Sinorhizobium fredii NGR234: one gene and its partner. The protein of the gene in region 2 binds, or shares a complex with, the protein of the main gene of each other region. Links are inferred from orthologs where the notes say so. Each region holds a gene or a part of one and is shown on either strand. Other genes may lie near its edges.

Evidence for each region. The genes of interacting proteins can lie anywhere in the genome.
Region 1: the proteins of NGR_RS14150 (region 2) and NGR_RS18095 are in contact, whole or in part, in a crystal structure (PDB 3ZGX), measured with the Bacillus subtilis proteins. The link is inferred for Sinorhizobium fredii NGR234 from one-to-one orthologs.

What each region holds. Positions count from the first base shown.
Region 1 is NC_012587.1:1,412,112-1,415,096, reverse strand. It holds NGR_RS18095 (segregation and condensation protein A), read right to left. Parts: upstream 1,933-2,985; coding sequence 1,069-1,932; downstream 1-1,068. Other genes in the region: nagZ (beta-N-acetylhexosaminidase), read right to left, coding at 2,078-2,985; scpB (SMC-Scp complex subunit ScpB), read right to left, coding at 348-1,076; NGR_RS18105 (ABC transporter ATP-binding protein), read right to left, coding at 1-275. UniProt on the Bacillus subtilis protein: Participates in chromosomal partition during cell division. May act via the formation of a condensin-like complex containing Smc and ScpB that pull DNA away from mid-cell into both cell halves.
Region 2 is NC_012587.1:612,078-620,997, reverse strand. Bases 2,772-6,794 are described here. They hold NGR_RS14150 (chromosome segregation SMC family protein), read right to left. Parts: upstream 6,434-6,794; coding sequence 2,972-6,433; downstream 2,772-2,971. Other genes in these bases: NGR_RS14145 (endonuclease domain-containing protein), read right to left, coding at 6,657-6,794; ppdK (pyruvate, phosphate dikinase), read right to left, coding at 2,772-2,821. In the rest of the region: NGR_RS14160 (hypothetical protein), read left to right, coding at 1-82; more of ppdK, read right to left, coding at 131-2,771; more of NGR_RS14145, read right to left, coding at 6,795-7,028; NGR_RS14140 (DsbA family protein), read right to left, coding at 7,115-7,921; NGR_RS14135 (DUF721 domain-containing protein), read right to left, coding at 8,043-8,549; mutY (A/G-specific adenine glycosylase), read left to right, coding at 8,906-8,920. UniProt on the Bacillus subtilis protein: Required for chromosome condensation and partitioning.

The DNA.
Region 1 (2,985 bases), 800 kb from region 2 along the record:
ACGGACGGACCCGATATTTCCTGGCCATTCAGCAGAAGCCGGCCGCCGGTCTGCATCTCGATACCGGCCGCAATCCGCAACAAGGTTGTTTTGCCCGAGCCCGAGGGGCCGAGCAGACACAACACTTCGCCGGCTTCGGCACTCAGCGAGACGTTCCTGATCGTCTCCTTGGAATGGTAGCGGTGGCTGATGTTTTCGAATGCGAGGCTTGCCGCAAACGACACGCCGGGCCGTCGCGTCGTCTGAACGGCGCCGTTGAGCGTGTCTGAAACCATATCTGCATTCCTTGAACCGAAGGCTTTCGGCGGGCATAGCGGCTTTAAAGCCGATACGCCCACTCAGGATTTTTAATCGTCTCCTTCAGGCTTCGGAGTCAAGAGGCCCAGTTCCTCGAGGTCCATCTGGGTGATGGGATCCTCGTTGTCGGAAAGCTCGTCCTCGCCGGCGGGCACCGGGATATGCAGGTTGGAGGGAACGCGGCCGGACAGCAGACCGGCACCTTTCAATTCCTCGATGCCGGGAAGATCGCGGATTTCCTCCAGCCCGAAATGGTCGAGGAAATCCCGCGTCGTGCCGAAAGTCACCGGCCGCCCCGGCGTGCGCCTGCGGCCGCGAAAACGCACCCAACCCGCCTCCATCAGAACATCGAGCGTACCCTTTGAAGTCTGTACGCCGCGAATATCCTCAATCTCCGCTCGGGTGACCGGCTGGTGATAGGCAATGATCGCCAGCACTTCGAGAGCGGCGCGGGAGAGCTTCTTGACTTCCTGCTCATCCGTTTCAACCACGAAGGAAAGATCGGCCGCGGTACGGAACGCCCAATGGTCGGCGACCTGCACGAGATTGACGCCGCGGCTCGCATAGGAAGCTTTCAGCCGCGACATGACCCTTCCGACATCGATCCCACGCGGAATCCGGCTGGCGATATAGGCCTCTGAGATCGGCTGCGCCGATGCGAAGACCAGTGCTTCGGCAATCCGCTCCGCCTCCTCCTCGAGCCGCCGATCGATGAGAACCTCCTCGAACTCGTCCTCATCGACGGGTATCCCGGGCAGGTATTTTTGCGCCTCAGCCACGCGCCGCCTCCATTTCCGCCAAGCTCGCGGCATCGATCGGTTTCGGTCCGCGCCGCAAGTAGATCGGCGCGAAAGCGCTTTCCTGGCGGATTTCCAGCCTCCCCTCCCGCACCAGTTCGAGCGACGCGGCAAACGAACTCGCGAGGGCGGTTGCGCGCTCCTTGGGGCTCGTCATGTAGCGGATGAGGAAATGGTCGAGCGCCGTCCAGTCGTCGAGGCTCCCGACCATTCTCGCCAGGATCAGGCGCGCGTCCGAAAGCGACCAGACGTGGCGCTTCTCGATCGTCACCTGAGTTATCGCCTGGCGCTGCCGGAGCGTGGCGTAGGCCGTCAGCAGGTCGTAAAGCGAAGCGTCGTAGTCGGACTTTCTCTCCGATACGAGATGCTCCGGTGCGCCACGCGCGAAGACGTCGCGACCCAGCCTGCTGCGGTTGACCAGCCGCGTCGCGGCGTCGCGCATCGCCTCGAGGCGCTTTAGCCGGAATGCGAGGGCGGAAGCCATCTCATCGCCTGAGGGGCCCTCGTCCTTCGACGGCTGGGGGATCAGCAGGCGCGATTTCAGATAGGCAAGCCACGCCGCCATGACGAGGTAATCGGCGGCGAGTTCTATGCGGATGGAGCGAGCGCGTTCGATGAAGGCGATGTATTGCTCGGCAAGCGCGAGAACCGAGATGCGCGAAAGATCGACTCGCTGGCTGCGGGCGAGATGGAGGAGCAGATCGAGCGGACCCTCGAAGCCGCCGATGTCGACGACGAGCTCTTCCTCGTGCAGGCCGCGACCGGCGGATTCATCCTGCCACAAAGGCTCCATCGGCGCCTTTGCCACAGGCTGTCCCTGCCTTTCGTCAGAACCCATCGCTACCATGCCCCCGTAACGCGGCCGGCGCCGCCTTCTTCCTCAGAGCGCCGCGCGTTCATATGAATGCGCTTAGGACGTTCCAGCAGTTTGCATCTAGAGCACCTTTTCCGCTTTCAGTAATCTTATCTGAAAGCGGGATGCCCTAGGCGAGCGCGAACATCGCATTGAACTCCGCTCGCATTGTGTCTTCATCCGAACCATCCGGCTGCCGGAAGGCCGCCTCGGCCGCTTTCGCCCTGCGCAACCGATCGCGCGAAAGAACCGGCACGACATCGGCGACGGCCTTCATTTCTTCCATAATCCCGTGACAATGCAAGACGAGATCAAGCCCTGCCCCGATAATCGCACGGGCGCGGGTGGTCATATCTCCTGCAAGTGCGTTCATGGAAACATCGTCGGACATCAGCAAGCCGTCAAAGCCGATATAGTCGCGGACGATCTCCCGCACGAGCCTTGCAGATGTCGTCGCCGGATTGTCCGGATCGATCGCCGTGAAGACCATGTGGGCCGACATGGCCATCGCCTCGTCCTTCATGGCGGCAAAAGGCTGGAAGTCGACGCGCTTCAGCTCTTCCAGCGATGCGTCGACCACCGGCAAGTTGTGATGCGAATCGACGAAAGTGCGGCCGTGACCCGGCATGTGCTTCATCACCGGCAGCATGCCGCCCGCTTTCAGGCCCTCGCCGACCGCACGGCCGATCGCCGTCACGGTCGCCGGATCGTGTCCATAGGCCCGGTTGCCGATGACGTCATGGCTGCCGGGGACCGGCACGTCGAGCACCGGCAGGCAATCCACCGTGATGCCGAAGCGCATGAGATCGAACGCGTGGAGGCGCCCAAGCAGCCATGCGGCACGCAGCCCCATCTCAACGTCGCGACGGTAAATCTCGCCGATCGCCGCACCGCTCGGATATTGTTGCGCGAGCGGCGGGCGAATGCGCTGGACGCGGCCGCCCTCCTGATCGATCAGGATCGGCGCTTTCGGATTATCGACGCTGTCGCGCAGGGCCGCGACGAGATCACAGATCTGTTCTTTCTCACCGATGTTGC
Region 2 (8,920 bases):
CATAGAGCTCGACCGCCGCGCCGAGGCACGGGCCTTTCGCTACGACAACGACTTCCTGATGCGCAGGCCGTATTACTGGTAGTGACGCGGATAGAGTGCCGTCACGGGCCGAAATTGACGCAGCCAGAGGTCAACTTGCGGCCAGCGCCTCCGTCTTGCCGTTGCCGTTGATCGCCGCCTGTGCAGCCGCCAGCCGGGCGATCGGTACGCGGAAGGGCGAGCAGGAAACGTAATCGAGCCCGGCCTCCTCGCAAAAGCGGATCGAGGCGGGATCGCCGCCATGCTCACCGCAAATGCCGAGTTTCAGGCCATTCTTGGTGCGGCGACCGCGTTCGGCGGCCAACTGGATCAGTTCACCCACCCCGTCGAAGTCGAGCGAAACGAACGGATCCTGCTCGATGATGCCCTTCTGCTGATAGGTGGCAAGAAACTGCGCCGCATCGTCGCGCGAAATGCCGAAGGTGGTCTGGGTCAGGTCGTTGGTACCGAAGGAGAAGAAGTCCGCGGCCTCCGCAATGACGTCGGCACGCAGCGCCGCCCGCGGCAGCTCGATCATCGTTCCGACCAGGTAGTCGATGCCGATGCCGGCCTCGCCGATCACTTCCTTGGCGACGGCGTCGATCCGCTCCTTGACGTAATCGAGTTCGGCCCGCAGCCCGACGAGCGGCACCATGATCTCCGGAACGACCGGCGCGCCGGTCACGCGCGCTGCTTCCACGGCCGCCTCGAATATGGCGCGCGCCTGCATCTCGGCGATTTCCGGATGCGAGATGGCAAGGCGGCAGCCGCGATGGCCGAGCATCGGATTGAACTCGTGCAGCGCATCGACGCGCTGGCGCAGATGGGCGGGATCGAGCGAAAGGACGCCGGCGACCTCGGCGATTTCCTCGTCGGTCTTCGGCAGGAACTCGTGCAGTGGCGGATCGAGAAGGCGGATCGTCACCGGCAGGCCGTGCATGATCGAAAAGAGCTCGACGAAGTCGGAGCGCTGCATCGGCAGGAGCTTCGCAAGGGCGGCGCGGCGGCCCTCCTCGTCCTCGGCGAGGATCATCTCGCGCATCACATTGATGCGGTCGTCCTCGAAGAACATGTGTTCGGTGCGGCAGAGCCCGATGCCCTCGGCCCCGAAGGAGCGGGCGGCACGCGCATCGGCGGGCGTCTCGGCATTGGTGCGCACCGTCATCCGGCGACTCTGATCGGCCCATTGCATGATCTTGCCGAAATCGCCCGAAAGCTCCGGCTGCAGCATGGCGATCTCGCCCTTCAGCACTTGCCCGGATGATCCGTCGATGGTGATCACGTCGCCCTTCTTCAAGGTGACGCTCGCAGTGATCAGCAGTTCGGCGCGCTGATCGACGCGGATGTTGCCGGCGCCGGAGACGCAGGGCGTGCCCATGCCGCGGGCGACGACGGCGGCGTGGCTCGTCATGCCGCCGCGCGTCGTCAGGATTCCCTCGGCGGCATGCATGCCGTGGATATCCTCCGGGCTCGTCTCGACGCGAACCAGGATGACCTTGCGGCCTTCCTTGACGGCCTGCACCGCTTCCTCGGAAGTAAAGACCATCTCGCCCGTCGCCGCCCCCGGCGAGGCCGGTAGCCCCGAGCCGATGATGTCACGGCGGGCATGCGGATCGATGGTCGGATGGAGGAGCTGGTCGAGCGATGCGGGGTCGATGCGCGCCACCGCCTCTTCCTTCGAAATCAACCCTTCCTCGGCCATGTCTACGGCGATCTTCAGCGCGGCCTTGGCGGTGCGCTTGCCGGAGCGGGTCTGCAGCATCCAGAGCGTGCCGCGCTCGATCGTGAATTCGAGGTCCTGCATGTCGCGGTAGTGGCGCTCGAGCGTCTGACAAATCGTCTCGAACTCGGCGAAGCCCTCCGGCATCAGCTTTTCCAGCGAGGGCTTGTCCGAGCCGGAGGCGATACGGGCGGCCTCGGTGATGTTCTGCGGCGTGCGGATGCCGGCGACGACGTCCTCCCCTTGCGCATTGACCAGGAATTCGCCGTAGAGCTCCTTGGCGCCGGTCGACGGGTTGCGCGTGAAGGCGACGCCGGTTGCAGACGAATTGCCGAGATTGCCGAACACCATCGCCTGGACATTGACCGCCGTGCCCCAGGCGGCCGGAATGCCATGGAGATGGCGGTAGGTGATGGCGCGCGGGTTCATCCAGCTCGAGAAGACCGCGCCGATCGCCCCCCAGAGCTGGACCTCCGGATCCTGCGGAAAGGGTTCACCGAGCACCTCCTCGATCGCTTCCTTGTAGCGCGAGATGACGTGCTGCCACTCGACGGCCGAAAGCTCCGGGTCCTGCTCGTGGCCGAGCCGCGCCTTCTCTTCCTCGAGGATCTCCTCGAAGATTTCGTGATCGACGCCCAGCACGACGTCGCCATACATCTGGATGAAGCGCCGGTAGCTGTCCCAGGCAAACCGCGCGTCGCCGGCATCATGCCCGAGCGCGTGCACCGACTGGTCGTTGAGGCCGAGATTGAGCACGGTGTCCATCATGCCGGGCATAGAGGCGCGGGCGCCGGAACGGACGGAGAGAAGCAGCGGATGGGAGGTATCGCCGAAAGCGCGGCCGGTGATCTCTTCCATCCGGGCAATGCCCTCGCGCACCTGCTCGCGCAGGCCCTCGGGCATCGTCAGTTCATTGTCGAAATAGCTGTTGCAGGCATCGGTGACGATCGTCAGGCCGGGGGGCACCGGCAGGCCGAGATTGCACATTTCGGCAAGGTTCGCACCCTTGCCTCCGAGCCTGTTGCGATCCCCCGCACTCCCTTCGGCCTTGCCTCCACCGAAGGTGTATACCCATTTCGTCATGCCTGTTCTCCACCCCGAAACAGTTTCGATGACGATCTACAGTATATGTTTCAGGCTGAAAATGCACTCGGCGAAGATTTTTGCTGCGGTGCATCAAAAATGCAGCGGTGCGTGGTCGCATTGCCGAATTGCCGAGTGATCGTGGCTGGTTCAGACCGCTTCGCGCATTCGCTCGGCCGTCTGCAGGTCGACGGAGACGAGCTGGGAGACGCCCTGCTCGGCCATCGTGACGCCGAACAGGCGGTTCATGCGGGCCATGGTGATCGGGTTATGGGTGATGATGATGAAGCGGGTCTCGGTGGAGGCCGCCATTTCATCCATCAGGTTGCAATAGCGTTCGACATTGTGGTCGTCGAGCGGTGCATCAACCTCGTCGAGCACGCAGATCGGCGCCGGATTGGTGAGGAAAACCGCGAAGATCAGCGCCATTGCCGTCAACGCCTGCTCGCCGCCGGACAGAAGCGTCATGGTCTGCGGCTTCTTGCCCGGCGGACGGGCAAGGATTTCGAGGCCGGCTTCCAGCGGATCGTCACTCTCGATCAATTGCAGCTCCGCCGTGCCGCCGCCGAAGAGATGGGTGAAGAGCCGCTGGAACTGCACATTGACCACGTCGAAGGCGGCGATCAGCCGTTCGCGACCCTCGCGATTGAGGTTCTGGATGGCGCTTCTCAGCTTGCGGATCGCCTCGATGACATCGTCGCGCTCCTTGAGGAGGGCTGCGAGCCGTTCGGAGAGCTCCTTTTGCTCCTCGTCGGCGCGCAGGTTGACGGCGCCGAGACGCTCCCGCTCGATCTTCAGACGCTCGAGCTCCCGCTCGATGGCGCGCATGTCAGGCAATGCCGCGTCGGCGGCCAGTCCGGTCAGGCGCATCGCCTCATGCGGCGGGCAGGAAAGCGCCTCCAAAATGCGCGCCTCGATCTCGACGCGCCGCTCGCGGGCCGAGACCAGACGCTCTTCGGCCCGGCCGCGCTTTTCGCGCGCTTCGGCAAGCTCCGAAAGCGCCGTCGCGGCGAGGCGATCGGCTTCACGCTGGCGGGTCTCCGCCTCGGCGAGGATGTCGGCCGCCTGTCGACGCGCCGTCTCCGCCTTCTGCAACTCGTTCATCAGGGCGCGGCGCTTGTCCTCAAACTCATCGGGCGCGTCGATAAGTTCCTCGACCTCCTCGCGCGCCTCCGCCTCGCGGTCGCGCAGCGTCGCGATGTGCTCTTCGGCGCTCGACGCGCGCGCCCTCCAGGTCTCGCGCTCGCCTGCGATCGCGGAAAGCCGGCGCAGACGCGCCTCGGTTTCGCGGGCAAGACCGTCATGCGTCGCCCGCGCTTCGGCAACCGCGGCACGGTCCGCCGCAACGTCCGCCGTCCGGGCGCGCAGCCGCAACTCCAGTTCCGCAAGGTCGGGCGCCTCGGCCAGCGCGTCGTTCGCCGCCTCGATCTGCTCGGCCGCCTCTTCGACCTGGCCTTCGAGCTGAAGCTTCGTCTCGGCGAGCACGGCGCGCCGGCGGGCAAGATCGCCGGAGGCGCGTTCGGCCGCGGCAAGCGCGTCGCGCGCCTCGGCAAGCTGCCGGGTGATCATCCGCTGGGCATCGCGCGACAGGCGCAGACGCTCGTCCTCGGCGCGGATGCGGGCGCCGGCGGCGGCGAGATCCGCCTCCGCCTGGCGCAGGGCCCCAGCGGCATCCTCGGCCTCAGCCTCGAGCTCGGAAAGGCGGTTCTTCTGGGCCAGCCGGAGGGCGGCAGCGCTCGGCGCCTCAGATCCGGTGACGTGGCCATCCCAACGCCAGACCGCGCCTTCCTTCGTCACCAGCCGCTGGCCGGACTTCAGGAGCGGCAGCAGCCGTTCGGCCTCCGTTTCACTCTCGACGATGCCGATCTGACGAAGGGTGCGGCCGAGCGCCTCCGGGGCGCTGACGTAATCGCTCAGCGGCAAGGCACCTCTGGGCAAGGCGGGGTCGTCCGCATCGTCGCCGGGCATGCGCCAGTGCGAGGCTGCCGCCTGTTCCAGCGGCGAATCGAGGTCGTCGCCTAATGCGGCGCCGAGCGCCGTCTCGAAGCCGCGCTCGACCTGCATGTCCTCGACGACGGCCGGATAGTCGCTGGCGCCGGAAGCTTCAAGCATCCGGCGGATCGTCCGGGCCTCGGTCTCGATACCGTTCAGCAGCGCCCGCGCCTGATCGACGGGCGGTCGGGTGGCCGCTTCTTCGGCGCGCGCCTCGGCAAGGCTCTCCTCGACGGCGACGACGACCGCCTCGGCCTCCTCCAGCGCCGCTTCCGCTGCCTCGACCTGTTCCTGTTTCTCGTGCGGGTCCGGCAGCGCCGCCATCTGGCGGTCGAGCGCTTCGAGGTCGCGCGCCTGATCGGAAAGCTGGCGGGCAAGTCGGGCCTGCCGCTCGGAAAGATCGCGCAGCGTCCTGTCGAGCTGGTTGCGGGCCGCCTGCGCCTCGGCGCGTTCGGCGGTCAACCGCGCCAGATCCGCCTCACTGTCGGAAAGTTTTTCGCCGGCTTCCACGAGCTTTTCGCGCGCCTCCGCGGCGCGGTCGTCGGCTTCGGCAAGCACCTCCTTGAGTTCTTCTTCCTCCTCATCGAGGCGGGAGAGAATGCCGGAATTGTCGGCGACGAGCCGTTCCTCGCGGGCGATGTCCTCGGCAAGCTGCGATAGCCGCCGCTGCAATTCGTCGCGACGCCGCAGGATGCGCCCGGCATCTTCCTCGAGCTGCGCCCGGGCGATCTGCAGGCGCTGCAGCGCCGCCGCCAGCTTTGCCTCGTTCTCACGCAGTTCCGGCAGTTTGAGGCTGGCGATTGCCTGATGCTTGGCCGCCTCCATCTGCGCCTGCGCCTTTTCGGCGACGAGTGCGGTGATCTGGTTCAGCTGGCTGGCGGCCTCGGACTCCGCCTCCTTGGCCTGCACCCAGCGGATGTGCAGCAGGATCGCCTCGTGCCGGCGGATCTCCGCCGACAGCATCTTGAAGCGGTTCGCCTGGCGCGACTGGCGTTTCAGGCTCTCGATCTGGCTTTCGAGCTGCGATGTGACGTCGTCCAGACGCTCCAGGTTCGTCTCCGCCGCCTTGAGGCGCAGTTCGGCCTCATGACGGCGCGAGTGCAGGCCGGAAATGCCGGCCGCCTCTTCGAGCAATTGCCGGCGGGCCTGGGGCTTGGCGGCGATAAGCTCGCCGATCCGGCCCTGCCCGACCATCGACGGCGAACGGGCGCCCGTCGAGGCGTCGGCGAAGAGCAGCTGGACGTCCTTTGCCCGCGCCTCCTTGCCGTTGATCCGGTACACCGAACCCTGCTCGCGCTCGATGCGCCGCGTCACCTGGATCTCGTCGCTGTCGTTGAAGGCGGCAGGCGCGGTGCGGTCGCTGTTGTCGAGATAGAGTCCGACCTCGGCGGTATTGCGCGCCGGCCGGTTGCCCGACCCGGAAAAGATCACGTCGTCCATGCCGGAGGCGCGCATGTTCTTGTAGGAATTCTCCCCCATCACCCAACGCAGCGCCTCGACGAGGTTCGACTTGCCGCAACCGTTCGGACCGACGACGCCGGTCAAGCCCCGTTCGATGATGAATTCGGTCGGTTCGACGAAGGACTTGAAGCCGAGCAGGCGAAGCTTGTTGAACTTCATGGGGCGCAATACCCCCCTCTGCCCTGCCGGGCATCTCCCCCACAGGGGGGGAGATCGGCAAGACGCATGGCTTTCCACGACATCAAGGTCGCAGATGCCGAAACGACCAGAGTGACAGGTCTAAGCGAAAGGTATTTGGTTGAGCAGGACATCGCCACTTGCCGATCTCCCCCCTTGTGGGGGAGATGCCCGGCAGGGCAGAGGGGGGTAAACCGCGAGCCCCTCACTTAAACGCCCCCTTCCCGATCACACGCACAATGTGTTCGCAGACATTGTCGATGTCGCTCAAAACATCATCATTCCAGAAGCGCAAGACCGTCCAGCCATGCGATTCGAAATGCTGGGTGCGCTGCCTATCGTAATCGGCATTCCCCGTGCTCGCATGCTGTGAACCATCAACCTCAATGATCAGGCGATGCTCGGCGCAGGCAAAATCGACGATGTAGCCGGCTACCGGAACCTGCCGCCGGAAAGCTAGGCCCAACAGTCGGTGCGCGCGCAACTCGCTCCAGAGCTTGAGCTCCGCATCCGTCATGGCGCTTCGCATGCGGCGGGCATTGGCGCGAGCTTTCGGCGGGACGTCAGCGTGAGGCATGCGTCGGCCTCACCTGCTGAAAGCACCGAACACAAAAAACGGGCGCACGGCTGCCGCCGTCGCCCGTTGTCAGGAAAAGCGAAGGATCAGAGCTTGCTGTCGATGAGGGCCGACAGTACGTCAACCGACATGTCCCCCGAATAATGCTCGCCATTCACGAAAAAGGTCGGCGTCGATTTCACTCCGAACTCCTTGGCGCCGCGCTGCATGACTGCGTTCACATCATCCAGAAGTTTTTGGTTCGTCAAGCAGGCCTCGAAGCTCTCCTGTGTAAAACCGGCGAGTTTCGACATTTGCAGCAGTGCATCGCGGCCGTTTTCCGCGGCGGCCCACTGTTCCTGCTGCTTGAACAGCATGGAAACCATCGGGAAATACTGTCCCTCGGGGGCGCAGCGCGCCAGCATGAAGGCGGCCGCGGCGCGCGGATCGAAGGGGAATTCGCGGACGATGAAGCGCACCTTGCCGCTGTCGATATATTTCGCCTTGATGGCATCGAAGGTCTTGTTGTGGAAGTTGGCGCAGTGCGGGCAGGTCATCGACATGTATTCGACGATCGTCACCGGGGCATTGGCCTCGCCCAGCGCCATTTCCGGAAGTGCGCCGGGCTCCATCAGCTTCTGCACGTCGACGCTGCCTTCCGACTGCGGCAGCTCGGCCTTGGCCGGAGCGGCGGCCTGCGCAACTTCGGTGCCGGCGGGCTTTGCCCGGCTGGCGGCCGGCGTTGCGGTCGTGGACGCGGTGGTCATCGCATCCGCACTCGCCGACGTTTCGGCCGGCGCCTTGGAAGCCGCCTCCTTCTTCTCTTCGCTGCAGGCGGCAAGCACCAGGGCGAGCGCGGCGATGGCGACGCCGCTCAGCAGGCGTTTCGGAAGGCTCGTTACGGAAGCGGACATGGACAGGACCCGTGTTCTATGAGGGGAAATAAAAGTGCGATTTCGATAACTTGCTCAATGCAAGGCGACAAGGGGTGGCGCTTCAACTGAATTCAAAGAATTGTGACCCCTTGATGGTGAATTACTTCCGGCGCTCGGACAGGACGGCCGTGCCGAGCCGCTTCAGCGCCGACCTCAGCGCCTCGCTCTCGATGCCTTCGACCATCGTGTCGAGCCGGCGGGCCGGTTCGCCGGTCAGCGGTCGCGGTCGGCGGTAGGGCTTGGGTGGCGCCGCGACGGGCTTCTGGACGATACGAAGCTGGCCGATCGCGTGGAAGCCGAAGAAGCCGTTGATGCGTTGGATCAGTTCACCCTGGGCGTGCGTCAGGAACAGTGCCCTCGCCCCTTCACAGGCGACCGTCAGCACGCCCGGCTGGTAGCCTCCATCGCCGCCGATCTCGGAGGCGCGGCGCGGCCAGGCGATCTTTTCCGGACGCGTGCAATCGGCGAATTCCGTCCCGGCGATCTCGTCCCAGGAGCCGAGCAGCATCGTGTTGATGCCGGCGCGCTTGGCGAGCACCGGATCGATCAGTCCGTTCGCAACCTCGCTGATCTGGACAACGCCCTTGCGGGATTTCGCTTCACTCACCGATACAGACTTTCTGTTCGCAATTTAGGGTCAGGACCTATTAAATTCATCCGTTCTGTTCAGGTCCATGGGATTGGATGGAAGAAAACAAGCGCAAGGCAAGACCCGGAGGTCTTGTCGAGCATTGTTTTCGATCAGCGGCCCATGGACCTGAACCCGAAGGGCGTGGCGGATTTCGCGCCTGACCGCGTCGGGAAGATTTGAAAATGTTCGGCATTTCCTGCATCTTCCCTCCTAGTCAGACACGAAATCCGCCACGCAGAACGGATGAATTTAATAGGTCCTGCCCCTTGATCGAGCCTTGAAGCTCGGGCGGGCGTCGGCCAAGTATAGGCCGGAAAAGGACTCCCCGGCAAATGACGCTCGATACC